4 regions of the Massilia sp. S19_KUP03_FR1 genome follow, and region 4 is predicted to be linked to each of the others. Evidence: predicted binding sites of a transcription regulator. Region 4 holds the regulator's gene; each other region holds the start of a gene.

Region 1 (7,688 bases), on a different contig from region 4:
TTCTACCCCTATTTCTTTTCGCCACGCGAGGAGCAGGGTATTATTCACCGTCTGCTATCGATCGACGAACAGCCGGCGCACTAACGCGCGCCCGCTTCCCGATGTTGCAGCGCCGGCCTTGTGCCGGCGCTGGCGTTTATGGCGCCGCATTACCGAACCTTTTACTATTTAACGGCTTCCCATGACGATTTCATTTCGCTACGAGCAGGCATTTTCCCGCAATATCGGCTGGGTCACGCCTGAGGAACAAGCCATTCTGCGCACCAAACGCATTGCCATCGCCGGCGGCGGCGGAGTCGGCGGCGTCCATTTGCTGACACTGGCCCGCCTGGGCATTACCAAATTCCACCTGGCCGATTTCGATACCTTCGATTTGCCCAATTTTAATCGCCAGGTTGGCGCGAACATGTCGACTTTGGGACAACCGAAAGCGGACGTATTGGCGCGCATGGCGCGCGATATCAATCCCGAAATCGATATACAGTTATTTCCAGAAGGAATTAATTCAGACAATCTCGCGGCATTTTTCAGCGGTGTCGACCTGTATGTCGACAGCCTGGATTTCTTTGCCTTCGAAATACGCCAGAAAACCTTTGCCATGTGCGCAACACTCGGCATTCCGGCGACCACCGCCGCGCCGCTGGGCATGGGCACGGCCCTACTGAATTTCATGCCGGGCAAAATGACGTTCGAAGAATATTTTCAGTGGGGCGATTTGCCGGACCTGGACAAGGCGATCCGGTTTGCCGTCGGCCTGGCGCCGGCGGGTTTGCACCGTTCCTACCTGGTGTTTCCGGAGGCGGTCAATTTTGCCGAACAGCGCGGACCGTCGACCATCATGGGCTGCCAGCTGTGTGCCGGCGTCGCCGCGACCGAATCGCTGAAAATCCTGCTCGGCCGCGGCGACGTACTGGCAGCGCCGCACGGCATGCAGTTCGACGCTTACCGCAACAGGCTGTCGCGCACCTGGCGCCCGTGGGGTAACAAACACCCGATCCAGCGCCTGGCCATTGCGATCGGCAAGCGCCAGTTTGCCGGCAAAGCCTGATTTGAACCTGGCATAAAAAAAACCACTGTCCGCAGACAGTGGTTTTTTTATATCGTATGACGGACCTGGCACGAGGCCAGGCACATCAATTACGACTGCTTGCGACCGCGCAGGAAACCCAGACCCAGCAGGCCCAGGCCCATCAGACCCAGCGATGCTGGCTCAGGAACTTCGTTGGCGAATACCACGTCAAGCGAACCGTTGATCGTGCGGGTGCCGCCGACAGGGAAATTGTTCAACTGACCCGACTGAAACGACAGATTGTAGAAAGGTGTTGGCGAAATGAAAAACGCCTTGCCTTCATCGGTCAGCACAAACGTGGTGGTAGAGCCGAAACTACCGCAGTTGATGCCGCTTGCGCCTGGGGTGGGGCCGGTTCCGCAGGTCTTCAACGCAGGATTGAGCTCACCTTGGCCAACCAGCGGATCGCCTGATGCCAAGACGACATCATCGGTGGTGTTAGAGAAAACGAAGTCACCCGTGCCGGTCGACGCATTCGAGACCAGTTTGTTATTTTTATTGGTATCGACGATCAGCTCAAGACTGTCCGAAGGGCTGGAAATGAATTGGAAAGTCGTGATGGCGCCAGATTGGCTGTATTTACCAGATGCCTTGTAAAGAGCATAGATACCGTAGGAATTGCCCAGACCAGTTTCATCAGCATCGTAGGCATAGGTGCCTTGGTTGGTGACGAACTGGCCAGCTTTCCAGTACAAAGAGACGTTGAACGTGCCATCAACATTAAACGTCGCCGTTTCGACATAATTACCAGTAATTTTGTCTGCGGCGAAGTTGTCATACGTGCCGTATGGATTGATGATGAACTGATTGAACTCAGCAGCTTGGGCGCTTGCGCCAGCGAACAGGGAAGCTGCAGCGATCGAGCAGGCCAGAATGGTTTTCGAAAACAATTTCATCTTAATCTCCGTGGGGTGTGAGGTAGTACCGATGACAGGTATATAGCAACAACTGTGCCAGATATCCAACCCCCTTAAAAATCAATGACTTACAAATTAAAAAGCTGTCGCGGAATTAACACTGTAAAAAAATCCGACACGTTTTGCTGCAACAAACTTACAAATAAGAAATATAAATGACCTGTGGAAATTTAGTAAGTTTCCATAGGTCATTATTATTTATTAAGCATAATGATTTAATGCATGCTGACGCGCTCACGCGCCATGCATAGGCTTGCGGGCCACGACATTCCAGGTATTCCCAGCCTTGAAGTCGGAGGCAATTTCATAGCCTGCCGCGAGCATCTTCTGGCGAATATCAGCCTGTTCGAAGGGGCTGTACAGAATGCCCTTTTTGATGCCCCAGTCGTTGATCTTCTGCGCCGCCCAGCGCAAGGGCGCAAAACCACTCGGGTACAACAGCACGTTCGCCGCCAGCGTCCCGCCCGGTTTCAGCACGCGCAAAATATCGCGCAAGGCGCCATCGATTGTCGGAAAGCAATGGATCGAGTTCGCGATATTGGCCGTATCGAATGTGTTGTCGGGGAAAGGCAGCTGCGCCGCGTCGGCGTGCTGAACTTGCACCTGCGGATCCCTGGCAAAGCGCTTGACGGCGCCGGCCAGCATGGAGGGCGCGTAGTCGATGCCCATCACTTTCACCTGCGGCAGCTGCTTGCGGCGGCGCCATTTCAAAATCATTTCCAGCAAGGTGCCCGTGCCGCACGCCACCTCCAGGTGCTCTGGACCGAAGTTCGGACCAAAAAAACGCAGCTGGGTGCCGATTGTGCTGTTATAGGCAAATGTCAAAATGAAGAACCCGCGCAGGTCATACCACCATGGTGGGGAGGAATACGCTTCAGCGATTTCATCCCGGTTTTTACCGATCGTCATGAATACTTCCTTGTATGAATGTAAATGGAGAAAAGAGACATTAAAATTGCAACGCGGAACGCATGTAGCAGGCGCATCCCGTGAAGGGCGCGCCTGCATGCAGATGGCAGGTGGAATGCTGCGACGCCGGTCAACCGATCAGTTTCAAACGGTTGATGATACCGACCTCTTCGCGTTGCGAAAAGAAATACGGAAACAGCGAGTGTTCATGTTCCAAATCGTCGGTGCGGCCGGCCCATTCTGCGATGAGGCTGGTTCCGTAGTCGGTGTTCATGTGCATCAGGACGGCCGGCGCTTGGACGCGCGGATTGTCACGCGGCTCGCACACCACCCGAAACTTGAGCAATCTCTCGTAAAAGCGCCGGTGGCGCGGGTTGACCTCGATGAAAATATCGCTGCAATTGTTCAGGTCGCGGGCGTAGATGAAGGCGACGTGAAACAGCGAAGCCAGCACGGCTCTCGATTTCACCGAAGGGTCGATGGCAAACTTGATCAGCTCGCACACCCTGCCGTTGGCGCGGATGGGATCGATCAAGTCCTGGAATACCTGGTCGGCCAGCAGGCGGACGCTGGAATCGAGCCCGAGGCTCAGGGTGCCGATGACTTCGCCTTTGTCGGACGCGGTCAGGGTAATCCGGTTCGGGTCCGTGACAATCTGGTGCGAGCCAGCGTAGCCACGCCAGGCGTACATCTTGTTGATGAGCACACTGGCGGAATTGCGGCGGTCGTCGATGTCCGCGGCACGAATGCCGAAAACACGCTCATTGATTGTCACGTCGACAATACTCGGAGAGGGAGACGTCGCGGCTTGAACGGCCGTGCTGGCATGGGTTCGCTCGTTCGCTAACGTGTCCATCATTGACATTCTCCAAGCAGGATGACGCCTGATGCGCCGTTCGTACTGTTGCCCATCATAGCATCCATAATCTACTGCAACAGTTATTAAAAAGCACTTTTCTCTAGACCAACAGTAATTAAATTACTTGCAGCAACAATACTGAACTGAAAGAAAAATTTCTTGACAGAGCTCGAAGAATGGTCGCCGGAGGGAATTCCCGACACGGGCACAAGCTGTCTCAGGAGACGCTTGCGCCAGACCTGGACAGGAACGCTTTGTGAAACAGATGGCGCGCCAGCAGCAGCGGCGGCATGCGCAGCCAGTTGCCGCGGACGTACAGCGCAGCACGCGCCACGCCCGTGAGTGCATCGTTACAGCTGGCATGGGCGGGCTGCAGCGCGCGCAGGAACAAGCCATCCATCAACATCATCAAGCCGCGGCGGGGCGCCGCGGGTGCCAGCGCGGCGATCGCGGCGGCCGGCACGGGCGTATCGAGCAGGCGGGCACTGTAGCGCAAGGCGTACAGCAGGGGCCGCGCCAGTTCCAGCTCGAAAGCGCGCGCCGGCAAGCCGTCCCAGAAGCCGGGCGTGGCGCCGAACTGCGTCAGCAGGCGGTGCAAATCGAACAGGTCGCGCAGGCCGTTGTCGAACTCGCCGTCATAAAACAGGTGCACCGCGCTGTGCAGGACCATATCAAACGGCGCCAGCGTCTGCACCCCGGGCATGCCCGGCACATTGACGGCGGCGGCGCGCAGGCGGGCCGGGTCCGGGCGCACGCGCGCCGTTTCCGGCAAGATTGCATGGTGAACATCGATCACACTTTGGCGTCGCGTGTGTTGCATAGGTGGAATTTCGTGCATCCATTCGCGGTAGTAGCGCTGGTCGTAGGCATCGTGTTCGGCGCCGCTCCAGCCGTGCATCATCAATGCCGCCTCGACTTCGCCGATGCGTGCTTTTGGCACCAGGATGTCGACATCGCTGAACAAACGCCCCCGCGCTGGCGCCAAACCGGCAGCACGGTAGGCGGCGCCCTTGAGCAGCAGCAGCGGCGTATGCAGGCCAGCGAGCGCGGCATGGATGCGCTCGACCTCGAAATCGACCGCCATGGCGTGGCGCTGCAGCATGACGCGAGTCCATTCCAGGTGCGGCAGCACGGGTGCGGGAAGGCTGCTGGCAAGACCGGCGTCATCGAACAAACAGACCAGGCACGCCATCAACTTCGCCCGCGCCGCCTGGCGCAGCATCAGATCCCATTGCGCCAGGGTCAGGTCGAGCGCCGAGGCCGGATCGCGCAGGGTCCGCAGCAGCAGCGACGGCGTCATCGGGGCGCCACGCGCAGGGCATCGAAGAATGCGATGGCCTCGTCGAGCTTGCTATACGTAAAGTCGAAACTGGTGCACGTTTCGATGACCTTGCCCAGCGCATGAAACCCGCGTTCGCCCGTGAGACTGTAGTTGAAGGCATTTTCTGCCACCCGCATGAAGGCGCGCGCCGGCGCGATCGGGCTGACCGTCACGTCGGCATCGGCCTGATATTTGGGGAACACGACCCAAGCGGCGCGCGCGGTCTCGGCGGCGCGCGCAACGCTCGCGTCGGGCGCCTTCAGGTGCGCGACCGTGCCCTTGGCGGTGTCCATGGCCGAGCGGGTGAAGGCGGCGGCCGGCGCGTATGCCTTCATGATGGGAATCGAGGCGTTTTTCAGGCTGACCGGACGGGGCAGCGGCGTCAACTGCTGGTCGTCCAGGCCGATCAAGGTCAGCTCGTCGCTGAGCAGGCGCCAGCCGCGGCTGACCAGCGCCGCACACAGCGTGCTTTTGCCCGATCCCGGCGGCGCTGGCAAGATCACCGCATGGCCGTTCTTTTCGACCACGGCGGCGTGGATGATGAGGTAGCCATGCGCCTGGCTTGAGACGCAATAGTTGAGCATCCATTCGAGCATCGGAAAGGCGTGATTGACCGGCAGCGGCTCGAACGGCGACAGGCCGTCGTGGTCGAACCGCACCTGCGGATGGAACCAGCGTCGCAAGCCGCCCGGCCGGCGCAGTTGCAGGTGAAAATCTGCGAAGCCGCTGTCATCGACCGGGTAGGCGCCATACATCTGGGCGACCCCGTCGATGAGATAGGAAATATTGCTGCGGATGCAACTCGTGAAAGGCCCGGTGCGCAGAAACAGGCCGTTTCCGGCCAGGCGCGCCACCAGGTCGCGGTGGCTGAGGTCAGCGACGGTCAGCACCGCTCGACCAGGTACAAACGCGCCAGGCTGATGAGCATGGCGTGGAGCGTGTCGGGGAGCGCTGCGCGGTCGTCCGCAAGAAGATCGCTACCGAGTGCCTGGCAAAGCGCGGCAATGCTGGCGGGCGCATGGCGCAGCTGTGCGAGCAAGGACAGGGTGTCGCCGTCGAGCAAGTGCGTGTCGCCGGAGAGATTATTGTAGACCACAAATTCATCTTGCCAGCCCCGGTGTGCCAACTGTTGCCCCGGGGTCAAGCGCCAAAGGTCCGGCACGTTTTAATCCATCGTGCCGGACAAGTAGAAAACAATGTCGGACGCATCCCATTTCACACCGGCCGTCGGCACGTAATAACCGCTCCAATGGTATTCTCTCCACATGTTCCGCACATCAGCGATGGTCATGAAGCTGGTTTTTTTGGACAACACATTCAGATACATGGCCATCAGATACATGCCCACGGCGTGCGAGTCGAACCACTGCGGCTTCAGGCTGTCCATGCACGTCCTGGTGGCATACAGTTGCCCGGACGTGGTCCTTTTGCAGTCGAAAATCTCGCCGAACTTAGTTGTCGAATGGCAGCCGTTTGGCCAGCTGTGGTTGCTGCGCCAATAAGCAGGGCCTTTGCCATTGCAGACCGGCGCCACGGCGTGCGAGGCCTTGGTCATGGTTTTTGAATACGAGTGGAAGCCGGACGGCGCCATGCAAATATCGCAGGCCATGCCAGGCTGGCTGGTCAGCGTCAGCAGAACCCCGGTCGCGCCAGCGCCCGCGCGCGCGAACCGGCGCCGCGAAGCACCGCGTTGACCCAGCGCAATGGCGTCCAGGCTGGCAAGCGCTTGCTGCGGCGCGTCCGGTTGCTGGTCAAGATCATTCGGTTGATTATCAATAGCCACAATGTGGTTTCCTAAAAGTGTGCGATGGTGCAAAACCTGCCTAACATGCAATTAAATTTCCTGATGACATGTAAGCGAATTTCGTGCCAGATCGACCACCGTGCTTGCGTACTGTTAATAATCAACAGCTTAGCCGGGTCAAGCAGGCAATTTTTATTGTCTACTGGAAATATAACATCGCACTGTAAAATTCTTCGACAGCGCCGAGGTCGTATTTTTAATTAAAAGAAGCTTTCGGGAATGATCAGAATATCACCGGGCAAAACCGGTACGTTCGCACTGATGTCCCCTTCACGAATCAGGTCGTTCAGACGCACGTTGTACGTTTGTTGCTTGCCATTGACGGTGCGAATCAAATTGGCGCGATTGCCCGAGGCGAACTCGGTCACGCCACCCACGGCAATCATGACGTCCATCATCGACATGTCGCGTCGATACGATAACGACTGCGGACGGGCGGCAGCGCCAATCACACGAATTTGCTCGCTGAACTGACCGACGAAGCCGGTCACCACAACCGTCACGACCGGCTGCTGAATGAATTTTGCCAAGGCAACTTCGATATCGCGTGCCAGCTGGGTAGAGGTTTTACCGGCCGCCGGCAAATCTTCGACCAGCGGTGTGGTGATCTTGCCATCCGGGCGCACAGGCACTGACATCGACACTTCCGGGTTGCGCCAGACGATGATATTGATATTGTCGCCAGGACCGACGAGGTAATCGTTGGCTGGCGCTACCACCGCCGAGCTGGCCATAGGATGTTTGGTCGCGCAGCCGCTCAACACCAGTGCCGACGCGGCAACGCAGGCCCAGAGTACCGGCTTCATCCA
Region 2 (7,688 bases), on a different contig from region 4:
AAGGCTGGCACTGCTTGACCCGGAAACCGCCGTACTTTGTGAAGTCCAGGAAGCCGGCGAGGTAGCGAAGCTGGCCGTCGCCGTACACCTCAAGCTCGATGGCCACCGTCTTCATGGTGCCGTACAGGACCTTGCGCGGCACGCTGCCGAATGCAGCGAAGACGCGCTCATGGCAACCGATCAGCGTGCCCACTTTCATGTCGCTGCTGAAAACTTTTAATGACACAGCCACGGGTTTCGTCGCGGCCATCGTACGCATCATGCCGTGCTTGCTGCACAGCATGACGTGAAGAACGGCTACCGCGTCGTGGTCGATATTGATCTGTCACAGGTCTTCGACAGGATCAATCATGACATCTTGTATCGACCGTTTAAGCAAACGTGGGGATGACACTGACGTAACCAGACTGCTCCTTGCCTACCTGAACCCGGGAATTGTAAATCGTGGCGTGGTAATGGCGCGGGCCCAGGGGACGCCCCAAGGTGGGTGCTTCTCTCCATTACTTGCCAACATGCTTCTCGACGAACCGGAGCAACCATGCCATCGCCACTCCGGAGGAGCGACGATGACTTGGCATCGACATGCCTTGGCAAATCTTCATTCAGCTTGGACACACAGCCGGTTCGTGCGCATCGGCAACCCACACTATGTAACCTTATCGACGAATGTTGCAGACTTGCCTAGTTTCATGCAATTGCATGAGTGCAATTTTCTGGCGCCATTCACCCGCATTGCTTTCGCCGGGTCGCCTGGCGAAGGCTCAGGCGACCCATGCCGGGCAGGTGTTAACCTGCAATGGGCCGTCGTCATCGGCGAGCAGCGCGTCCTGGCGCGCATCTTCGAGCGCGGCGAAGGCACGACAGCTTACTCAGGTAAGAGCGCCAGTGCCGTCGCCTGTGCAGCATGGATGGCCGGGTTGGTGACCACTGGCATTGTGAACGTTGAAATGCCCGGTGGCACCGCGCCGGTGCGCTTGTGGGAGCGGCGCTGGATTGCAAGTATGGCTATTCGGTACAGCTCGATTTTTAACGAACAGCTAATAGCAATGCCATAAGTGGCAGACGAATCGATGAATACTTCGTGAACATGGCACGCGACAATGGAATGCGAGCCGCTGCCGTCGATTGCAAGCGCATTTGCAGATAGCGTGAGCATGACCTGCATACTTGGATGGAAGGCGTACTTCGGCTTGACGCAAACGCGAGGAGTCTTGCATAAGCAGGATGGTTGGATGCGTCACCGACTTGCGAGCAATCCATTCGAAGCAATGGAAACGCGGCCCGACGAGTTACCGGGAATTGCTGAAACCACAGGCCAAGCCTTATGTTGTGCGATTGGTTGCTGCAAACAGCCGCCGCCTGTGACACAACAGCAGGCTCGCGCTGAACAACGTGCCGACGATTGGCTATTTCGATCGTCCATGCTTGCCTGGCCTCACTTCACCTCAACTGCCTATGCCGATTCATAAGCGCCATGACAGAACCCTTATCCGGAAAGGCGAAATGTAATCTTGCAAAACGAAATGCGCGGAAAAAGGCATGCGGGATCGACGATGTTCATTCTTAATGCAAAAAGCCGCCCGAGGGCGGCTTTCGATATTACGACATAGTATTACGAACCGGAGACGAACGAGTTCTTCTGGAATGCAGCTTTCACAGCGGCGTTTTCCGAGTCTGATTCAATCTTCCAGGTAACGGAACTCGTGTTCAACGTTGGGGTGAATTTCACGGTCGAACCATCGGTATTCTTGCCGATGTCATTCAACGTCAGGGTGATGATGCCGCTGCCAGTAACGGTAATGGACTTGGCTTCCTTCGATGCCGTGAACGGCGCAAACAAATCTCCGTTCTTCGTCGTGTTGCAGTCGTCGACCTTACCCGCCTCTTGTGCGCACATTGCGACAGCGGTTTTGTAAGGATCAGCAGCCGACAGCGCGTTGGCAGCTTTTGCTTTTGCGGTATAGTCGCTGTACGCCGGGATCGCAACAGCGGCCAGGATACCGATAATCGCAACCACGATCATCAGTTCGATCAGGGTGAAACCTGCTTGTGCCTTCTTGACCATTTTCATCGATTTCATCTTAAATCTCCTTCGGGGTTAGTGGTGTATGTTGGACTACTGGTAGTGTACTTAGCAATTGCCGTGCCAGCCCAGTTTCCCCCGGTTTTTATGATTTTCGGTTGTCGAAAACGGTGATAGTGACGTCTTTTGTCAGTGCGAGTGACAAAATTTGTCACTTTGTCGCTTGGTTAGCATATTTTTGCCACCTGGAATTAAAAAAGGAAGCCGAAGCTTCCTTTTTTTGTTCTGACTGAGAACTTTTTACAGCATGGCCTGCAGCAGGCGTGCCATTTCCGATGGGTTCTTGGTGGCTTTGATGCCGCATTCTTCCATGATGTCCAGCTTGGCTTGTGCCGTATCGGCACCGCCCGAGATCAGCGCGCCAGCGTGGCCCATGCGCTTGCCTGGAGGCGCCGTCACACCAGCGATGAAGCAAACCACCGGCTTCTTCATGTTGTCCTTGATCCAGTAAGCCGCGTTGGCTTCGTCCGGGCCGCCGATTTCGCCGATCATGATGACCGCGTCAGTATCAGGATCGTCGTTGAACATCTTCATGATGTCGATGTGCTTCAGACCGTTGATCGGGTCGCCGCCAATGCCGACTGCCGACGATTGGCCCAGGCCCAGTGCCGTCAATTGACCGACTGCTTCGTAGGTCAAGGTGCCCGAACGCGAAACCACGCCGATCCGGCCCTTTTTATGGATGTGACCTGGCATGATGCCGATCTTGATTTCGTCTGGCGTGATCAAGCCTGGGCAGTTAGGGCCCAGCAGCAGGGTTTTGGAACCCGATTTGGCCATGCGGTCCTTGAGGGCCATCATGTCACGGACAGGAATGCCTTCGGTGATGCAAATTGCCAGGTCCAGGTCGGCTTCGACGGCTTCCCAGATGGCGGCAGCTGCGCCCGCTGGTGGAACGTAGATCACCGACACGTTGGCGCCAGTGGCAGCCTTGGCTTCGGACACGGTGGCGTAAATTGGAATGCCTTCGAAATCTTCGCCGGCTTTCTTCGGGTTCACGCCAGCGACGAACGCTTCTTTGCCGTTCGCGTAGTCGCGGCACATGCGGGTGTGGAATTGACCGGTCTTGCCGGTAATCCCTTGGGTGATGACTTTGGTATCTTTGTTGATCAGGATCGACATTGTAATTTCCTCGAATTAAGCGTGACCGGCGGCAGCGGCGACCACGGCCTTGGCTGCATCTTCCATCGTATCGGCGGCGATGATCGGCAGACCGGAATCGGCCAGCATTTTCTTGCCGATTTCTTCGTTGGTGCCCTTCATGCGGACCACCAGCGGGACTTGCAGCGAAACAGCTTTCGATGCGGTGATCACGCCTTCGGCGATCACGTCGCAACGCATGATGCCACCGAAAATGTTGACCAGGATGGCTTTCAGGCCTGGGTTTTTCAACATGATCTTGAACGCTTCCGTGACTTTCTCAGCCGTGGCGCCACCGCCGACGTCGAGGAAGTTGGCAGGCTCGCCGCCGAACAGTTTGATGGTGTCCATGGTGGCCATGGCCAGGCCGGCGCCGTTCACCAGGCAACCGATGTTGCCATCGAGCGAAATGTAGGCCAGGTCGAATTTCGATGCTTCGATTTCAGCTGGGTCTTCTTCGTCCAGGTCGCGGTAAGCGACGATTTCTGGATGGCGATACAGCGCGTTGGCGTCAAAGTTCCACTTGGCGTCCAGGGCGATGACTTTGCCTTCGCCGGTGAGGATCAACGGGTTGATTTCGGCCAGCGATGCGTCGGTTTCCCAGTAGGCTTTGTACAGGCCCATCAGCTGCGCGCGGGCATCGGCCAGCGATGCGGCAGGCACGCCGATTTTGGTCAGCAGGTCGTCGGCTTCTGCGTCTTGCAGGCCGGCCGACGGGTCGATGGCGACCGTGTGGATTTTTTCCGGGTTGGAGTGGGCAACTTCTTCGATGTCCATGCCGCCTTCGGAAGAACCCATCAGCACGACGCGCTGCGACACGCGGTCGGTGACCAGCGAGATGTACAGTTCTTTCTTGATGTCGGCGCCTTCTTCAACCAGCAGGCGACGGACTTTTTGTCCTTCAGGGCCAGTCTGGTGCGTGACCAGTTGCATGCCCATGATCTGTTCTGCGTATTCTTTGACCTGGTCGAGGGAGAACGCAACTTTCACGCCACCACCTTTGCCGCGGCCGCCAGCATGGATCTGGGCTTTGACGACCCACACCTTGCCGCCCAGCGTTTCAGCTGCTTTCACAGCCTCTTCTACGGACATGCACGGAATGCCGCGCGGAACCGTCACTCCGTACTGCCGGAGGATTTCTTTGCCTTGATACTCATGGATCTTCATGCTGGCTTCCCTTCTTCTGTTACTGATTGAGAAATACGATTAGATGGAACTGCAACTACTTGTTCACCGCCGGGCGCAGCTTCGGCCCAACGCGGGTAAAACTTGGCGACTGCGGGACCGTCGACACGCAGGGCGTGGCAGCGGTCGAGCTGGAACGGACGTTCCGTCGCAGGGGTTTCAACATTGTCGACGCCTTCATGGGTCGAGAGAACTTCGTTGGCGTACGCCTGCACGGCGGCGGTCGGTAAAACTTGCGCCAGTTCGGTCAGGTGGGTACAGCCGAGCACGCCGTGGAGGCGGTCTTTCAGGTGTAATCGGAAATGCTGCATCAGGTTCAGCCCCACCAGCGCCTGGTAGGCCGGACCAATCGTGTTGCACATGCCTGGATAAGGCACGGCATCCGAGGCGGCGTCGGCCGCAACGATGTTGAAGGCGCGGTCGATCGTGATGCGCAGCTTCAGGTCATGGATGGGGTCGCCAGCGGCACGCAGTCCCGAGGCCAGTTGGATAGCGCGCGTCTTGACGTCGCGGATATTGGCATCGAGATCCCACAGTCCATCTTCGCGCGAGTAGGCAGCGACTTCGATGGTGCGCGTGTGCCGGAGCGTGCGCGGTGCGGGAGGTGACAAAGGCATAAAGAACAAAACCGGCGGGGCGGTAGTAAGTGTGTGCAGCCGTGTGCAGATGCACGTCAACGCAGTTTCTACGATGACAACCGCTCATGCGGCGCTGCTAAAACCCCAAAAGTTTAGCACATGCGTCGGTCAGTTGCACTGCAACATAGTATGCACGACAGATTCCCGGAGGGATCACACCAGATATTCGTTCTGGTGATAAGCAATATCACTTAGATTGGAAGCAATGTGCAGTATCCGCCGATACTGCTTTCTGGTATGTTTCCAAGTAGAACTAAAGCGAATAACGAACGGAGACCTGTCGGGAATGTTATGTTGAAATTTTACAGTTGCATGCTTGGTGTCGCCGTGCTGACAACCGCGCTGCCTGTGGCGGCCCAAATCTATAAATGGACCGATGCGCAAGGCAAGATCCACTACAGCGACTACGCTGGCGACGCCAGCGCAGGCCGTTCGACCCAGATCCGCGTGACGCCCGCGCAGCCAGCAGGCGACGCGCCACCGGCGCAAGATTGGCGCGTCCGGGAAGCAGAATTCCAGAAGCGCCAGCGCATGGCGGCGACCCCGGAGCCGCGCTTTCCGACGGTGTCTGCGCGTAGTGGGAGTGCGTCAGATCTCAGCTATCGGAGTGAGAAGCCGGGCGCAAAGTGCGGGCTGGCACGCGATATATTGAGTGGCGCGGCGCAGCATACCAATCGCAAACCGACGGACCAGAACGACCGCGATATCGCCACGAACGACATCAAAACATTCTGCCGCTAGAGCGACACGAACCAGACAGGTGGGAGGCAAAACGCCAGCGCGCAGCGCCATTCACGGATGAGGAGCAAATGACTTGATCAAGTCGTTTGCGGCGAATGACGCTCCGCGCTGACGCCTTCGCGCCAAGCTCAAGCGTCGTCGTGGTCGCCGAATGTTTCTTCCAGCCCCTGCATGGCCACGCGCGCTGCCCGTTGCGAAAAACCGCGCTGCAACAAGAACCGCATCTGCTTGCTGCGCTCGGCAGCGTCCGCAGCGACGGTGCCGAACTTGCGCCGCCACACATCAGAGGCGCGCGCCGCTTCGCTGTCTGCCAGGCCGGCCTTTAAACCAGCCAACGCTTCGCCGTTCACGCCATGGCTTTGCAGTTCGGCCATGATGCGGTTGTTGCCGAACCGCGCAGAGCGGCGGTTGAGCAGGGATTCGCAGAAACGTTCCTGCGACAGCCAGTTATTCTTTTCCAAAAAGTCGAGCAAGGCGTTCACGTCATCGCCCTCCTCGGCGTAGCGGGCCAGCTTGCGCCCAAGTTCCAGACGGCTGTGCTCTCGCATCGACAGATAGCGCAAGGCACGGCCTTTGAGGCTTAAGGCCGGACCCCGCATGTTGACTTATTCGGCAGCGGCAGGCGCAGCAGCGGCAGATGCAGCAGCAGCAGCCTTGGTGGCCTTGGCCGACTTGCCCGTCTCTTCAACTTCGCCCGGACCTGGCGGGATCTCGCGCACGCCCAGTGCAACGCGCACCTTGTTCTCGATTTCACGGGCCAGGGCTGGACGCTCTTTCAAGAACAAACGCGCATTGTCCTTGCCTTGACCGATGCGCTCGCCGTTGTAGCTGTACCACGAGCCGGACTTCTCGACGATTTTGTTATCGGCGCCGAGATCGAGAATTTCACCCTCACGGGACGTGCCTTCGCCATACAGGATGTCGAAGTGCGCTTCCTTGAATGGCGGCGCGATTTTATTCTTGACGACCTTGACCTTGGTTTCGTTACCGATCACTTCGTCGCCGGACTTGATGGAACCGGTACGGCGAATATCCAGGCGCACGGACGCGTAGAACTTGAGCGCGTTACCACCGGTGGTGGTTTCCGGGCTGCCGAACATGACGCCGATCTTCATGCGGATCTGGTTGATGAAAATAACCAGGGTGTTGGTGCGGTTGATGGAACCGGTCAACTTGCGCAGCGCCTGCGACATCAAACGTGCCTGCAAGCCTGGCAGCGAATCGCCCATGTCGCCTTCGATTTCGGCGCGTGGCGTCAAGGCCGCGACCGAGTCGATGACGATCAGGTCGACCGAACCGGAACGCACCAGCGCGTCGGTGATTTCCAGCGCCTGCTCGCCCGTGTCCGGCTGCGAAATAAGCAGTTCGGACAGGTTGATGCCCAGCTTTTGCGCGTAACCGACGTCCAGCGCGTGCTCGGCGTCGATGAAGGCGCAGGTGCCGCCCAGCTTTTGCATTTGTGCGATGGTCTGCAGGGTGAGCGTGGTTTTACCCGACGATTCCGGACCGTAGATTTCGACGATGCGGCCGCGTGGCAAGCCGCCCACGCCCAGCGCGATGTCCAGGCCAAGCGAGCCGGTGGACACGGTCTGCACTTCTTCGACCGGGGTGTTGGCATCCATGCGCATCACGGAACCCTTGCCGAACTGCTTTTCGATCTGCGCCAGGGCGGCGGCCAGAGCCTTGCCCTTCTCTGCCGCGTTGAGGTTGGTTTTTTTATCGTCCATTATTTTCTTTCAGTATCGGAGATGCCTAGATAGGGTGGATGCGCCCGAATTCAATACCCACCACTGTATAAACAAACAGTGGTTTTAGCAAGTGCTATTTACGTCCGATGTGACAAAAGCTCGCTATGTTGCGGAAGATGAAACACAATATGCATACTGCAGTCTAACCAGTGA
Region 3 (7,688 bases), on a different contig from region 4:
CGACGCGTTCGGCGCGCCCGGCCAGTTGCCCTTCCTGGTGGAGATGCACATGACGGCGGTGGTGGCGCTGTGCCGCTGGCTGGGTGGCCAGCGCTTGCCGTGGCGCTTCTGTTTCAACCGCTGCGCCCCGCGCCAGCGCGAGCAGCACGAGGTGCACCTGGGGCCGGCACTGCAGTTCGATTGCCACCTCGACGCCATGCTGATCGACGCGCACTGGCTGGATCAGCCCTGGCCGCGCGGGAATGCCACGGCCGCCGCGGTGGCGCTGGACGAAATCGCCCACGCCACAGACGCGCCGGCGCTGTTGGTGGCGCTGTACGACTACCTGCTGCAGCAAATCCGGTGCGCCCCGACGCTGGAAGGGACCGCCGCCGCCTTCGGCACCAGCGCGGCCACGCTGAAGCGCCACCTGGCGCGCCACGGCACCCATTTCCAGGCCGAGCTCGACCAGGTGCGCACGCATGTGGCGTTGTACCTGTTCCAGATGCGCCGCTACGACAACGAGCAGGCCGCGACCTATCTGGGTTTTCATGATGCGACCAATTTCCGGCGCTCGTTCAAGCGCTGGACCGGCCAGACGCCGAGTTTTCTGCGCAGTTTCTTAAACGGGTAGGCGGATCGCGAAGGTCGCGCCCAGCCCGCGCCCGGCGCTGCTGACACTGAGCGTGCCGCCGTGCAGTTCAATGATGCGGCGCGCGATGTACAGGCCCAGTCCCAGGCCGGTGCCATTGTTTTGCTGTTGCAGGTTGAAGGCGCCGAACACGTGCGCCAGGTCTTCCGGCGCAATGCCCTGGCCCGAGTCGGCGATATCGATTTCAAGGAGGGCGCCGTTGCGGCGAATGCCAATGCGGATCACGCCGCCCTCGGGCGTGAATTTGACTGCGTTGAACAGCAAATTCCACACCACCTGCTGCAGGCGCCGGCCGTCGGCCTCCAGCACGATATGGTCGCCGTAGTCGGCCGGCGTTACCTGCATCAGGATCTGCTTGGCGTGGGCATGGGTTTCGACGGTCGAGATGGCGTCGCGCAGCACCTGGCCCAGATTGATGGGCGCACGGGCAATCGACATCTGCCCGGTCAGGGTGCGCGCCGCGTCGATCAGGTCGTCGACCATGCCGGCTTCCTGGCGCACGTGCACGCGCATCGCTTCCAGGCCGGCCACCGCCTGTGGCGCCAGGTCCGGCACGGTGCGCAGCAGCAGTTCGATGCGCATCGACAGCGCCGACAAGGGCGTGCGCATTTCGTGCGACACGGTGGCCAAAAACAGTTCGCGGGTGCGGTTCACGCGGGTCAGGTCGTCGATGGTTTCGCGCTGCCGGTCGAGGGTTTTCGACAGTGTGCCGAGCAGGGCGGCGTAGGTGTCCATGCGCCGGTTTGACACCGGTGCATCGAGCCGCACTTCGTTCCACAGCAAGTGGCCGGGCAGGCCGATGCGCCGGGCGATGCGTTCGGACGCCAGCGGCGAACTGAAGTCGGCGTAGCGCCAGCCGAACACCAGCACGCCATACACGGCGCCGCGCAGCAGCAAGGGCTGGGTTTGCACGCGCAAGCCATCGTCGAATTGGCTGGCGGCGCTAACACCGGATGCGCACGTCGCCAGCACCATCTCGCGCTCGAATTGGGTGCCGGGACCATCCTCGGCCCACAGGGTCGAGCCGGCCAGCAGGATGCCCAGGCGCGAGCCGACCAGCGGCCCGATGTGGCGCACCCCGGCGGCGTCCCAGGCGCTGGCGACGAGACCGGTGGCGTCCGTGAATTGCTGCAGCGGGGTGCGCCAGTCGTCCCAGTCGACCGGAACGTGATCGGGCAGGGTGACGTTGATCACGCGGCGGGTTCGAGCGGCAAGTCGGCGTCCGGCGGCATGGGCGCGCCGCCGGCGACGGCTTCTTCCACCGCCGGGCTCTGGCGCGAAGGTGAACGTGACAACAGGCCGTAGTAGGCCGAGAACGGCAACTGCGGTACGGCCTGGACGTCGCAGCCGGTTTCATCGATCAGCAGCAGGCCGCCCGCGCCGATGGCGTATTCGCGCGTGATCTGCAGGTTGCGGCTGCCGCGCACTTTGGGCACGGCGATCGCGCGCCGCAGCATGGTCGAAATTTCGACGTAGTTGAGCAGGATGATGTTGTCGACCAGGTGCGAGCCTTTGAGTTCTTCGCTGATCTGCGACACGCCCAGCAATTCAGGGCTTTCGTAGTTGAACAGCGTTGTCGCCAGGCGGTGCTTGAAGAAGGTCGCCAGTGCGTACAGGTAATCGGCCACCTCGCTACGGCTGGTCATTTCGTAGACGGCAATCGAATCGAGCACCACGCAATCGACGTTCCCGGACTCGACCAGCTTGACGATGCGCTCGAAGTGCACGTCCAGTTCGAGTTCCAGCGGCGACTCGTAGTGGATCACCAGCTGGCCGGCGTCGACCAGTGCCTGCAGGTCGAAGCCGAGCGACAAGGCATTGCGCATCAACTGGCGTGGATGTTCGTCCAGGCTCACCAGCAGCGCCTTGTGGCCGCTCGCGATGGCGTGGCTGAGGAACTGGACGCCGAGCACGGTTTTGCCGGTGCCGGAAATGCCGCTCACCATCGTCACCGAGCCTTTGTAGATGCCGCCATCCATCATGGTGTCGATGGCGGGCGAACCGGTCGACATGCGCTCGTCCGAGGTCGGCTGGTCGTAAAGGGAAATCGGGCGCGACTGGGCGCGGCGGTAGACGTGCACGCCCACGTCCGGCTCGATGCGCAGGGTGTGGCTGCCGCCGATAAAATCCTGGCCGCGCGATTTCATCACCGTCAGGCGGCGGTGCACGCGGCGCCGGTTTTCTTCGCGGCTGAGGGTGATGATGGTGTCGAACACGAACCGTTCATGGGCCAGCACGCCGGTCATCGACTCGTCCTTCTCGGCGGTGACGAGGGTGGTCACGCCCAGGCGCGTGAGGCCTTCGATGAGCAGGTGCACGTCCTCGCGAAACTGCATGGCGTGCGCTTCGGCGTACAAACGCAGGGGCGTCAGGCCATCGATCAGCAGGCGCCTGGCGCCCATGCCGCGCAAGGTGGCGGCAAAGACGCCGTCGTCGCTGCGAAATTCGCTCAGCAGCACGGCCGGGCTGGTCTGGATGATCTTGATCTTGCCCTGGTCGATCTGGCCTTGCAGGTCCCAGTTGAAGCCGGCGGCGTCGCGCAGCAGTTTGACGGGGTCGAGCTCGAACGAGACGATGGCGCCCGGTTCGTCGTGGTCCACGGCGCCGTGGTAGATGAAGCCCAGGCCGAGCGTGGTCTTGCCGGAGCCGGGCGGGCCCTCGACGAGCAGGTTGTTATTGCGCGGAACCCCGCCGTGCAGGATTTCATCGAGTCCCGCAATACCCGTCTTGACCAGCTGAGTCACTGACTGTCCCCCTGATTTAATAGGGGGCAAGTTTATCATGCGCGGCGCTTTGCCTGCGTGACGTATCGGTGAGTTGGCGAACGTTCGGCAACCTGGTCTTGGATTAAAGTTGTTTATCACTTAACAGGAGACACACCATGGATTCGATCAACCAGAACCAGCCCGAAGAAAACCACCGCGACCTCGTCGGCGCGGACGCCGTCAAGCAGATCAAGGAAACCGTCGACAGTTCCGATACCTGTTTTTTTGTGACCGCCACCTACAGCGGCGCGTCGAGCGGCGCGCGCCCGATGAACATCCGCCAGGTCGACGACCAGGGCACGCTGTGGTTCCTGAGTTCCAGCGACAGTCACAAGAACGCCGAGATCGCCGTGGACCCGAGCGTGAAGCTGTACTTGCAAGGGTCGACCCACTCGGAGTTCCTGCATCTGTCCGGCCACGCCACCATTTCGACCGACAAGGCAAAAATCAAGGAACTGTGGACGCCGATCCTGAAAACCTGGTTCACCGAAGGCGAAGACGATCCGCGCATCACGGTCATCAAAATCGTGCCGACGGATGCGTATTACTGGGACAACAAGCACGGCAAGGCAATTGCCGGCATCAAGATGCTGATTGGCGCCGCGATCGGGAAAACGCTGGACGATTCGATCGAGGGCACGTTGCGCGTTTGAAGTGTGGTGGCGCGGCATGCCGCACTGTCGAAAAATCTTACAGTGCGGACTAGTTTATGGAACGGCATGACGATAAGTGGTTGATTGCATGAGGAATGTGTATAGTGGAACAGTTATTGCTTTATTGCACGTATACATTCTTAACGGAAATCACATGAAAAAATCGTTTGCCACCTTGTCTGCCGCTTTGCTGTTCGCGTTCGCTGGCAGCGTCCAGGCCGGACCGCTTCTGTATGCCCAGGCGGGCAAGCAAAATGTGACGGAGTACACCTTCACGGCGGCGGCAAGCGGCGACCTGCTGGCGTATTTCGTGGGCGCCACCGCTTCTTATACGGAGGAGATCACGGTGCTGATCAACGGCGTCGCCAGTTCGATCCAGGGTCTCAACAACAAGACCGCGCACAACAATGACACGCTCAATTTCGGCACCGTGCAAGCCGGCGATGCGCTGGTGTTCAAGATGGTCACCATCACCCCGACCACCGGCGTGGGTCCCTGGTACTCGCAAAAAAGCCTGAACAGCGACGGCGTCAACCATATCTATGCCGCCACCTACGCAGGCGACCGCGCCCTGCCTGCCGGCGTCGTGGTGGCATTCGAAGATTTGGCGAAAGGCGGCGACTTCAATTACGCCGACGTGCGCTACTTGTTCACCAACGTCTTGATCAATGCTCCTGCCAGGGCCGGCGCCAACGTCCCCGAGCCGGGTTCGCTCGCCTTGCTTGGCCTGGGAATCGCCGCTTTTGCCGCCAGCCGCCGCAAGCGCGTCACCCGGTAGCGGAAACAATAGTTGAAGAAATGAAATCTTTAACATAGATGCCTGTTATACAATCCTCGGTGGGCCGACATTCGGTTTCTATTGGGGAAAAGTCTTGCAGACCGCAGCTGTTAATTGTTTTACCTGGATCTTGCCGTGAACATTGCACTACGGCTGGACCTGCGCACCATGATGCTGACGATGGCATGCATCAATTTGCTGTTTGCGGCGATGCTGGCGCTGGTGTCCTTGCATTCCGGCAGGGTCAAGGGTGCGCGCCAGTGGGCGGTGGGCATGGTGCTGCTGGGCGCCGGTTATTCCGGAGCCGGGCTGCTGGTCGACACGCCGCCGCCCGCGGCCATGGTGATCATGGCCATGGGCATCGGGCTTGGCCTCGGCATGATGTTCAATGGTATCGAGGCATTCAAGGACCAGCCCTGCAGTTATCGCCTGACACTCGCGCTGGCGGTCGGGATGGGCGTGCAGACGTTTTGGTTCCTGGTCGTCAGGAACGATGTCCAGGGCCGCATTACCGCCAACTGGCTGGTACATTCACTGGTCAACCTGGCCTGCGCACGCGCGCTGTTTGTTCGCGTCGCGCAACCCTTGCGCACCGCGTACTGGCTCGCCGGCGCCTCCTTCCTGGCCCTCGGTAGCGCTACGCTGGCACGCGTGCTGGCTGCGCTGTTTGCGCCGGCCAACACGGTCTACCTGTTCGCCCCCGGCAAAATCAGCCCCGGTGTGTTCATGGTCGCCAGTCTGGCGCAGATGGCGCTCGCGTTCGGCCTGATCCTGATGATTAATTACCGCCTTGCGAGCGATTTGCGCCAGTTGGCCTCGACCGATTCGCTGACCGGCGTACTCAATCGCGGCAGCATCGAGAAAGAGCTGTCGCGTCAGGTGGCGCTGGCGAAACGCAGCGGCGCGGCGCTGGCACTGATGATGATCGACGTCGATCACTTCAAGCGCATTAACGACAGCCACGGCCATCCGGCCGGCGACGAGGTGCTGCGCCAGTTGGCCGCGCTGCTGCGATCCTTGGTCCGGCAGGGTGATGCCGTGGGCCGTTACGGTGGCGAGGAATTCTGCATCGTACTGCCCAACACCAGCGCGCCTGCCGCCGCCCTACTGGCCGAACGCCTGCTGCAGCGCTATGCCGATTTGCGCGTGGCATGGGGCGCGACCGTGCTCAACGGCACCGTCAGCATCGGCATCGCCGATAGCGCCACCAGCGGGCACGCGGTGGCGCCCCTGATCGCCGCCGCCGACCGCGCGCTGTACCAGGCCAAGGCGGCGGGGCGCAACCGGATGGTGCTGCACACGGCGGACGAACCGGCGCTGGCCGAGGCGCAGCCCAGAATGCAGTGGAATTAACAGTTCGCATCCGAACTGGCGGCGCCGCTGACGCGTGCCAAACTTGAGCGCGCTCCCGCAACAGCCTGCAAGCGCTCTTGCAGATAACTACTCAGGCGTGGGTGCTGGCTGAACGCGACGTTGAAACGGATATGCTGGTCGGGTGTGTTATGTGCCGAGAAGGCGGCGCCACGCATCAGCAGGATCTTGTTGCGGAAGGCGTCTTGCACCAGCAAGTCAACGTCCAGACCTTGTGGCATGGTGCCCCACAAAAAAATCCCTGCATCGCCCGGCTGCTCGAACAGCACGCCGGCCGCGCTCAATTGGCGCGCACTGGCGTTGCGCGCCACCATGATCTTGCGCTGCAGGCGGTCCAGGTGTTTGCGCAAGTTGCCGGCTCTGAGTACCTCCAGCAGCACATATTCATTCAGCGCCGGCATCGTCATGATGGAATGGATCTTGGCTCGCATCAGCACGCGCAGCAGGGCAGGGGCGGCGGCGAGATAGCCCAGGCGCAAGGCAGGGCTGAGTGCCTTGCAAAAGCTGGAGTAATAAATCACGCCATCGAGGCCGGACAGGGATGCCAGCCGCGTGCTGTGGCCTTGCTGAAAATGGCCGTGTACGTCGTCTTCAGCGATCAGGACGCCATATTGCTGCGCCAGGATCAGGACCTTGTGCAAATTGGCAGCACTGCTGCTCCACCCAGTGGGGTTATGCAGCGCCGTTTGCATGAATAGCAGGCGCGGGCGGTGCTCGCGGCAAGCGGCCTCGAATGCCGCCAGATCGAGTCCATCCGGGCGGCGCTTGATGGGCACCAGGCGGATGCCATCCTGGCGCAAACGGCCAAACATCAGAAAATAGCCGGGATCTTCCACCAGCACGGTGTCGCCGGCTTGCAAAAAACTACGGCAAATCAGGTCAATGGCATGGGTGCCGCCAAAGGTGGTGAGGATGTGGCTCGCGTCAACGGCCGCGCCGATGCCGCGCAACAGCAGCGCGATGTGCTCACGTAATTCCGGTAGCCCCTGCGGCGGACAGCGCGAGGCCATGCCGGCAGGGCTACGCGCCAGCGCCTTTTGCACGGCCGTGGCCGGTACCGCGTCATGCAGCCAGGTCGGCGGCAATGCGCCGCTGCTGGCCTGCAAGACACCAGCGCGCTGATCGTTTGCCTGCTGCGCCAACCACACCGCCTCTTGCTCCTCGCCCGCTTCGAGCGCGACGTCATCGGGAACCGCGCTGCTGGCGTCGGTCCTTGTGCGCACAAAAAAACCCGCCGTGCCATGCGAATCGATGACGCCTGCCGCGACCAGCCTGTCATACGCCACCACGACTGTATTCGTGCTGACGGCTAACTGCGTGGCGAGCTGGCGTATCGATAACAGTCTGGCGCCGCCAGGCAGGGCCCGGCTCTCGGCCAGATGGCGCAACTTTGCCTCAATCTGCGCGGACAGGGCGGTGGTGGAGGAACGGTCGATGGCGAACATGTTCAAAGTCTAGCGTAAAAACATCACGGCCAGGATTAGCAAGAT
Region 4 (7,688 bases):
TTGTATTGGGTCTCGGAGATCAGCATGCCGGCGACAAAGGCACCCAGCGCCATCGACAGGCCGGCGTGCTCGGTGATCCAGGCCGCGCCCAGCGTCACCAGCAGCAGGTTCAGCATGAACAATTCCTGCGACTTGCGCTTGACCACGATGGTGAACCATTTGCGCATCAGCTTCTGGCCGAAAAACAGCAGCAGCACCAGCACCAGCGTGGCTTTCAGCGCGGCCCAGCCAAGCGTCGCCGCCAGCTTTTCCGGGCTCTGCGCCAGCGCCGGAATCATGATGATCAAGGGGACCACGGCCAGATCCTGGAACAGCAGGATGCCGATGCTGCGTCGCCCGTGCTGGCTTTCCAGTTCCAGCCGTTCGGTCAGCATTTTGGAGACGATGGCGGTGGACGACATGGCCAGCGCACCGCCCAGCGCGAACGCGGCCTGCCAGCTGATGACAAACGGCGAAAAGCGGTTGATGGCCCAGCCGAACAGCAAGGCGGCGGCGATGGTCAGCACCACCTGCGCCAGCCCCAGGCCGAACACGATGCGGCGCATCGCGCGCAACTGGGCCAGCGAGAATTCCAGACCGATCGAAAACATCAGGAACACCACGCCGAACTCGGCCAGCGCGCTGGTGGTGTGGTTTTCTTCGGCCAGGCCCAGCGCATGCGGGCCAATGAGGACGCCGACGGCCAGGTAGCCGAGCATCGGCGGCAGGTGCAACATCCGGAACGCCACCACCCCGAGTACCGCGCTGCCTAACAGAAGAAGGGTTAGTTCGAGTCCTGAAACCATGTGCCCTGCGCGAAAAATGAAGAGGAATGCACAGTCTCGAGGCCAGAAAATCACTGGCAGGTTTTTTGCTTTCGCAATTCGTTTATACTGGCACGATGAGTGTAACCGATGGAAAAATAATGCTGAAAAGTTTCGACGCCGAGCAGGCGCGCCGCGCCTTGATGCTGGCGCGCGAAACCCTGGTTATTGAAGGCGACGCCATTCGTGCGCTCGACGCCCGCCTCGACCAGGACGACAGCGTGGCGCGCGCCGTTGCGCTGTTGTATGCGTGCAGCGGCCGCGTCGTGGTGTCCGGCATCGGCAAGTCCGGGCACATCGCGCGCAAGATCGCCGCCACGCTCGCTTCCACCGGCACCCCGGCCATGTTCGTCCATCCGGCCGAAGCCGCGCACGGCGACCTGGGCATGATCACGCCGCACGACGTCGTCATCGCCCTGTCGTATTCGGGCGAGTCGGCCGAGCTGATGGAAATCCTGCCGATGGTCAAGCGCATGGGCGCGCCCCTGATTGCCATGACCGGCAAGCCGCAATCGAGCCTGGCGCTGCTGGCCGATGTGCACTTGAACGTGTTCGTGGCCAAGGAAGCCTGCCCGATGAACCTGGCCCCCACCGCCAGCACCACCGTCACGCTGGCGCTGGGCGACGCCATCGCCATGGCGCTGCTCGACGCGCGCGGTTTCAAGGAGTCTGACTTCGCCCGCTCGCACCCGGGCGGCGCGCTGGGCCGGCGCCTGCTGACCCACGTGCGCGACGTGATGCGCAGCGGCGCTGCCTTGCCGATGGTCGCGCCGGATACGCCCTTGCTCGAAGCGCTGGTCGAAATCAGCCAGAAGGGCATGGGCATGACGGCCGTGGTCGACGCCGACCAGCGCCCCCTCGGCGTATTCACCGACGGCGACCTGCGCCGCTTGATCGCCGGCGACCACGATTTTTCCAGCATCGTCATGCGCGATGTCATGCACGCCAACCCGCGCAGCGTGCAGGCCGAGCAGCTGGCGGTCGACGCGGTGGCCATCATGGAAGAATTCCGCATCAACCAGATGCTGGTGGTCGATACCGCCGGCGTGCTGGTCGGTGCCCTGCATATCCACGACCTGACCCGTGCAAAGGTGATCTGATGATGTCGACCCCTCCACTTGCTCACATCGAGCGCGCGAAACGCATCAAAGTCATGATCTTCGACGTCGACGGCGTGCTCACCGACGGCAGCCTGACCTATAGCGCCGACGGCGAAGTGAGCAAGACCTTTTTTGTCCTTGACGGCCTGGGTATCCAGCTGCTGGCCAAAACCGGGGTCGTCACGGCCATCATCAGCGCGCGCAAATCGGTCATCGTGGTGAAACGCGCCGCCGATCTCGGCATCGCCCACGTCTACCAGGGCATCCACGACAAGCGCGTCGCCTTTGCCCAGCTGCTCGAGGCGACCGGCGTCACGGCCGATGAATGCGGCTACATCGGCGACGACGTCATCGACCTGCCGCTGCTCACCAAGGTCGGCTTTGCGGTGGCCGTGCCGAGCGGTCATGCGGACGTGCAGCATCGCGTCCACTACGTCACGCGCGCGGCCGGCGGCCGCGGCGCCGTGCGCGAAGTGTGCGATCTCGTGATGCGCGCCCAGGGCACGTATGATGCGGCGCTTGCGCCTTATTACGCGTGATTGGTTACTGAGCCCATGCCCAACAGCCAAAAAAGTCATTCCAAGCGCACCGCGCACCGCTGGCCCCTGATCGGTCTGATGCTGGGCGCTGTGTTCCTGGCGCTGGGCAGCTTCTGGCTGGTGCAGGTGACGCAGGACCAGGGCGAACAGAACGTCGACGTGAAATCGAGCGAGCCCGATTACATCGTCGAAAACTTCAGCTACGTGCGCATGTCGCCCGCCGGCCTGCCGCACTACGTGCTTTCCGGCGCCAGGCTGTCGCACCGGCCCGATACCGATGTCTCTGACATCGACAAGCCGGTGATGCGCAGCATGACTCCCGGCCGTCCGAGCATGACCGTCACGTCCAAAACGGCGCAGGTGCTGCATGAGCAGAACCAGGTCGACATGAAGGGCGACGTGGAAGTGCTGCGCCCCGCCTCTGGCAAGACGCAGGCGCTGCAGATTCACAGTCAGGCGCTGAGCGCCTTGCCGGACGATGAAATCGTCAAGACCGATCAACCGGTCGAGATCCTGCTCGGCACGTCCAGGCTGACGGGCGTCGGCATGCTGGCCAATAATGCAACGCAGAAGCTGCACGTGGTCAGCCAGGGCCAGATCGTGTCGCAGCCGCGGACGCCAAAATAATTCAACGATAAAAACCGACACATGCCCTTTGAACCAGGATTGATTCCCATGAAAAAAATCTTCGCCGCCGCCGTGCTGTCGCTGCTTGCCTTCCATGCCAGCGCCGAAAAGGCCGACTCGCTGAAACAGGCCGTGATCGACTTCGATTCGGCCGACGTCGACGAAGTGACGCAGACCCGCATCCTGACCGGCAACGTGATCCTCACGCGCGGCACGCTGATCATGAAATCGGAAAAGGCCGTGCTGCAGGCGTCGGCCGACGGTTACATGAGCGTCACGCTCACCACCGTGCCGGGCAAGATGGCCACATTCCGCCAGAAGAAGGACGGCGGCCCGGACCTGTGGGTGGAGGGGCAGGCCCAGCGCATCGAATACGACGAGCGCACCGAGATGGCCAAGCTGTTTAACAACGCGACCGTGAAAAACCTGGAAGGCACGCGCCTGTCGAACCAGGTCGATGGCGAATTCATTTCCTACGACAGCCGCAAGGAAGTCGCGCTGGTGCGCAATGACGTCAGTGGCGAGAGCCGTGTCGGCAAAGGCCGCGGCACGCTGATCCTGGCACCCCGTAAAACGGCGGCCGCCGCAGCTGCGGCCCCAGCCCCAGCCCCAGCCCCAGCCCCAGCGGGTAAGAAATAATGGCGGAAATTGACAGCGGCAGCACCCTGATCGTGCGGGGGCTGCAGAAGAGTTATGGCAAACGTTTGGTGGTACGCGACGTGTCGCTGCAGGTCAAATGCGGCGAAGTGGTTGGTTTGCTGGGCCCGAACGGCGCCGGCAAAACCACGTCGTTCTACATGATCGTCGGCCTGGTGCCGTCGGACGCCGGCGCCATCGAAATCAACGGCGTCGACATCTCCAGCCTGCCGATTCACCGGCGCGCCGTCATGGGCTTGTCCTATCTGCCGCAGGAAGCGTCGGTGTTTCGCAAGCTGACCGTCGAAGACAATATCCGCGCCGTGCTCGAACTGCAGACCGTGGACGGCAAGGCGCTGTCGAAGGCCCAGATCAACGATCGCCTCGACACCTTGCTGGCCGACCTGCAGATCGAAAAACTGCGCGAGAACCAGGCCATGTCGCTGTCCGGCGGTGAACGGCGGCGCGTTGAAATTGCGCGCGCGCTGGCCACCAATCCGCGCTTCGTGCTGCTCGACGAACCGTTCGCCGGGGTCGACCCGATTGCCGTGATCGAGATCCAGCGCATTGTGCGCTTCCTGAAAGAGCGTGGCATCGGCGTCTTGATCACCGACCACAACGTGCGCGAAACGCTCGGCATCTGCGACCGCGCCTACATCATCAACCAGGGTGCGGTGCTGGCCTCCGGCCGTCCCGACGATATTATCGCGGACGAGTCGGTGCGGCGCGTGTACCTCGGCGAACACTTCCGGATGTAAGGGATGAAACAATCACTCCAGCTTCGGACCTCGCAGCACCTGGCGCTCACGCCGCAGTTGCAGCAGTCGATCCGGCTGTTGCAGCTTTCGACGCTCGAGCTGCACCAGGAGCTGGAGCAGGCCCTGTCCGACAACCCGCTGTTGGAGCGCCTCGACGACCCGCTCGACCGCTCCGTGCGGCTGCTGGGCGACGGCGCCATCAACGCACCAGGCGCGCAGAGCGAAGCCCCTCCCGCGCCAGGCAGCCAGGATGCGCCGGCGCCTGCTGAAGGCGCGGCCGAAGGTGGCGGAGAAGAGGGCGGCGGCAGCGGCGAAGAAGCGCAGGTCAGCCACGACGGCGACACTGACTGGAGCGACAGCAGCCGCGCCAAGGGCAGCGACGACGAAGAATCGCGCCCCCAGATCGAAGCGTCCGGCACCACGCTGCGCGAGCACCTGATGGAGCAGGCGCGCCTGGCGGTGCTGTCGCAGCGCGACCGCGCGCTGGTCGAAATCCTGGTCGATGGACTGGACGACAATGGCTACCTGGAGGAGTCGCTGGACGACATCCACGCGCGCCTGCCGGAAGAACTTGAGATCGATCTCGATGAACTGAAAACGGCGCTGTCGCTGGTGCAGAGTTTCGATCCCGTCGGCGTGGGTGCACGCGATGCGTCCGAATGCCTGGCGCTGCAGATCCGGCGCATGGCGGGCATCCCGATGGTTACGCGGCGCATGGCGCTGGCCATCGTCGAAAATCACCTGACCTGGTTCGCCCAGCGCGAAACCACCAAGCTGAAAAAAGCACTCGATTGCGACGATGAAGATTTGCGCGAGGCCCAAGTGGTCATCCGCGCCTGCAATCCGCACCCCGGCAACGTGTTTGCGTCGAACGTGTCGGACTTCGTCGTGCCCGACGTGGTGGTCAAGCGGGTCAAGGGCGCGTGGGTGTGCATGCTCAACCAGGACGTGATGCCGCGCCTGCGCGTGAACAGCGCCTATGCCGCCTTGCTCAAGCAGGGCAAGAGCGAAGCCCAGATGGGCGCGCAACTGCAGGAAGCGAAGTGGCTGATCAAGAACATGCGCCAGCGTTTCGACACGATCCTGCGCGTTTCCGAGGCCATCGTGGAGCGCCAAAAGAATTTCTTTTCGCACGGTGCTGTTGCCATGCGGCCACTTGTTCTTCGGGAGATTGCTGATACACTAGGTCTGCACGAGAGCACGATCTCACGTGTCACCACCCAGAAATTCATGCTGACCCCACACGGCATGTTTGAGCTGAAGTACTTTTTTGGCAGCCACGTCGCCACCGATGCGGGAGGAGAAGCATCCTCGACGGCGATCCGGGCATTGATTGTGCAACTCACAGGAGCAGAAGACCCTAAAAATCCACTTTCTGATAGCAAGATCGCGGACATGCTGGGGGAACAGGGGATGGTCATCGCGCGCCGCACGGTCGCGAAATACCGTGAAGCATTAAAGATCCCTCCTGTTACCTTGCGCAAGTCCATGTAAGGCGTTCGACCGGCGCGCATCGCGTACGGCACCGAGCGTGGCATTTCTTCAAAGGAGTTTATGTATGAATCTCACCATCAGTGGACATCATCTTGAAGTAACCCCCGCCATTCGCGAATATGTCCAGGCCAAACTGGAACGCATTCGCCGCCACTTCGATCAAGTGATCGACATCGCCGTGATCCTCACCGTCGACAATCTGACGGAAAAAGACAAACGACAAAAAGCAGAAATCAATCTTCGAATGTCCGGCAAATTGCTGCACGTCGAAAGCCTTTCGCACGACCTGTACGCCGCCGTCGATGCGCTCATCGACCGGCTCGACCGCCAGGTCATGAAATACAAGGAAAAAGTACACGAGCATGACCATCAGGCCATCAAACACCTGACTGAAGGGGGCGTTGCCGTCCCGGTGTAATGCATACCAACTGAACAGGGAAGGCGCCTCATGGGCGCCTTTTTTGCTTTCTGGTAACTTATAAATTATCATCGAAAGAACATGCTCAACAAGAAGGTTGATTCGATGATGATGTGCTTGCTTCGATGCTGCGTGCCGATACTGGCACTCACGTGGCTCACTGCTGCCGCGGCGGCGAGCGATTGGTATCCTTTCAATTGGGCGATCAAGGCGCAGCCGGGTTTCGTGACAGACAGAGTCGCCATCGTCCTGCCGGTCACACTCGACGGTAACGCGTGCAGCATGCAGCTCGACACAGCGGTAGGCACCAGCCGGTTGTATCGCTCGGGCTTGCCAGTGCGTTACGCCGCGAACGCCGGGCAGCTCGTGATCGGCCAGTTCGGCGTCGGTGCCATGCTGGGACGGCGTACCTTCAACCTGATCTACCCCGACGATGCAGCCCACCGGGAAACCGGATGCCGTTTGACCGATGTCGGCCCCCTGGTGGGCACCATCGGCAACGATCTGTTCGCGAACGGTAATCTGACGCTGGACTTGCGCCATGCCCGCTTTCGCTTTATCGAAGGCGCCGCTGCGCTCGTCGCAACGGATGCGAATAGCGTGCCCTTCACGATGACGACCAGTGAGGAAGGGCATGGGCAGGTCCCGCTCATCGAAGTCACGCTCGCTGACCGGCGCCGCGTTTCCCTGATCGTCGACACCGGCAGCGCGCCTGCACAATTGATTGTGTTTCACGAACCTGATTGGCTGGCGCTGGTAGGGCCAGCCGGCGCACGCGATGCGGTGGCGGTAACAACGATGTCGTGGAATCATCCGATGCTCTGTCGCACGGCACCGATCCGCGCTGCGTTCCATATCGGGCCGATTGGGCTAGGTACCGGTACCGGGGCATCGTTCTGCACGATTGACAAGCAGCCGGCATTTGGGGGCTCGAGCCTGTTCGGCACGATCGGCATGGTGCCTTTCCAGGATCAAGCGATCACCTTCGACTATGTCGGGCAGCGTTTCCTGATCACGGCGCCTGATGTGCACCTTTTTTGATTCTGCGCTCAGCCGCAGCCGCTCTTCGGCACGGTTGACATCAGCGTCGCGCCACAGCTCGTGGCGTGGCCCTCGAACGCAACCGGTACGCCGTCGATCAGGACATGCGGATCGCCCTCGGCGATCACACATACTTCATGGCCTTTCATCGGACAAAAGCAGCGGTCGCCCTTGCGCGCCACTGCAACGCCCATCGCGGTCGTATTAGGCGCGGCGGCGACGACCTTGCCGCCATGGCTGGTTGGATCGTTCAATCGAATCACGCGACGCAT

The links. The regulator sigma-54, encoded in region 4, starts transcription at its own class of promoters, with help from an activator protein. The targets are predictions, from matches to a motif close to TGGCANGNAANCTGCTTT.
Region 1: the regulator sigma-54 is predicted to act here: its motif matches at 2,008-2,025, upstream of pepA (flocculation-associated PEP-CTERM protein PepA).
Region 2: the regulator sigma-54 is predicted to act here: its motif matches at 2,132-2,149, upstream of V6M87_RS11310 (pilin).
Region 3: the regulator sigma-54 is predicted to act here: its motif matches at 4,155-4,172, upstream of V6M87_RS10895 (PEP-CTERM sorting domain-containing protein).

The regions. Positions count from the first base shown of each region.
Region 1 is NZ_JAQQPS010000005.1:263,480-271,167, reverse strand. It holds gene V6M87_RS07780 (N-acyl amino acid synthase FeeM domain-containing protein) at 1-84, shown strand, start outside; gene V6M87_RS07775 (ThiF family adenylyltransferase) at 182-1,048, shown strand; gene pepA (flocculation-associated PEP-CTERM protein PepA) at 1,138-1,965, opposite strand; gene V6M87_RS07765 (class I SAM-dependent methyltransferase) at 2,221-2,895, opposite strand; gene V6M87_RS07760 (GNAT family N-acetyltransferase) at 3,026-3,751, opposite strand; gene V6M87_RS07755 (nucleotidyltransferase domain-containing protein) at 3,972-5,054, opposite strand; gene V6M87_RS07750 (HprK-related kinase A) at 5,051-5,965, opposite strand; gene V6M87_RS07745 (HPr-rel-A system PqqD family peptide chaperone) at 5,959-6,237, opposite strand; gene V6M87_RS07740 (hypothetical protein) at 6,241-6,909, opposite strand; gene V6M87_RS07735 (XrtA/PEP-CTERM system exopolysaccharide export protein) at 7,080-7,688, opposite strand, start outside.
Region 2 is NZ_JAQQPS010000008.1:224,230-231,917, reverse strand. It holds partial or broken gene V6M87_RS11325 (IS21 family transposase) at 1-211, opposite strand, end outside; gene V6M87_RS27255 (hypothetical protein) at 266-391, shown strand; gene V6M87_RS27250 (hypothetical protein) at 351-1,055, shown strand; gene V6M87_RS11315 (group II intron maturase-specific domain-containing protein) at 1,101-1,469, shown strand; gene V6M87_RS11310 (pilin) at 1,613-2,080, opposite strand; gene sucD (succinate--CoA ligase subunit alpha) at 2,324-3,205, opposite strand; gene sucC (ADP-forming succinate--CoA ligase subunit beta) at 3,221-4,390, opposite strand; gene V6M87_RS11295 (DUF2889 domain-containing protein) at 4,387-5,025, opposite strand; gene V6M87_RS11290 (DUF4124 domain-containing protein) at 5,338-5,787, shown strand; gene recX (recombination regulator RecX) at 5,916-6,386, opposite strand; gene recA (recombinase RecA) at 6,393-7,514, opposite strand.
Region 3 is NZ_JAQQPS010000008.1:134,215-141,902, forward strand. It holds gene V6M87_RS10875 (AraC family transcriptional regulator ligand-binding domain-containing protein) at 1-613, shown strand, start outside; gene V6M87_RS10880 (sensor histidine kinase) at 602-1,825, opposite strand; gene V6M87_RS10885 (ATPase domain-containing protein) at 1,822-3,375, opposite strand; gene V6M87_RS10890 (pyridoxamine 5'-phosphate oxidase family protein) at 3,513-4,049, shown strand; gene V6M87_RS10895 (PEP-CTERM sorting domain-containing protein) at 4,204-4,827, shown strand; gene V6M87_RS10900 (GGDEF domain-containing protein) at 4,963-6,180, shown strand; gene V6M87_RS10905 (aminotransferase-like domain-containing protein) at 6,177-7,643, opposite strand; gene V6M87_RS10910 (LysE family translocator) at 7,653-7,688, opposite strand, start outside.
Region 4 is NZ_JAQQPS010000014.1:161,708-169,395, forward strand. It holds gene V6M87_RS16995 (monovalent cation:proton antiporter-2 (CPA2) family protein) at 1-785, opposite strand, end outside; gene V6M87_RS17000 (KpsF/GutQ family sugar-phosphate isomerase) at 881-1,903, shown strand; gene V6M87_RS17005 (KdsC family phosphatase) at 1,903-2,442, shown strand; gene lptC (LPS export ABC transporter periplasmic protein LptC) at 2,458-3,069, shown strand; gene lptA (lipopolysaccharide transport periplasmic protein LptA) at 3,118-3,708, shown strand; gene lptB (LPS export ABC transporter ATP-binding protein) at 3,708-4,463, shown strand; gene V6M87_RS17025 (RNA polymerase factor sigma-54) at 4,467-5,957, shown strand; gene hpf (ribosome hibernation-promoting factor, HPF/YfiA family) at 6,022-6,375, shown strand; gene V6M87_RS17035 (hypothetical protein) at 6,457-7,416, shown strand; gene V6M87_RS17040 (PAAR domain-containing protein) at 7,425-7,688, opposite strand.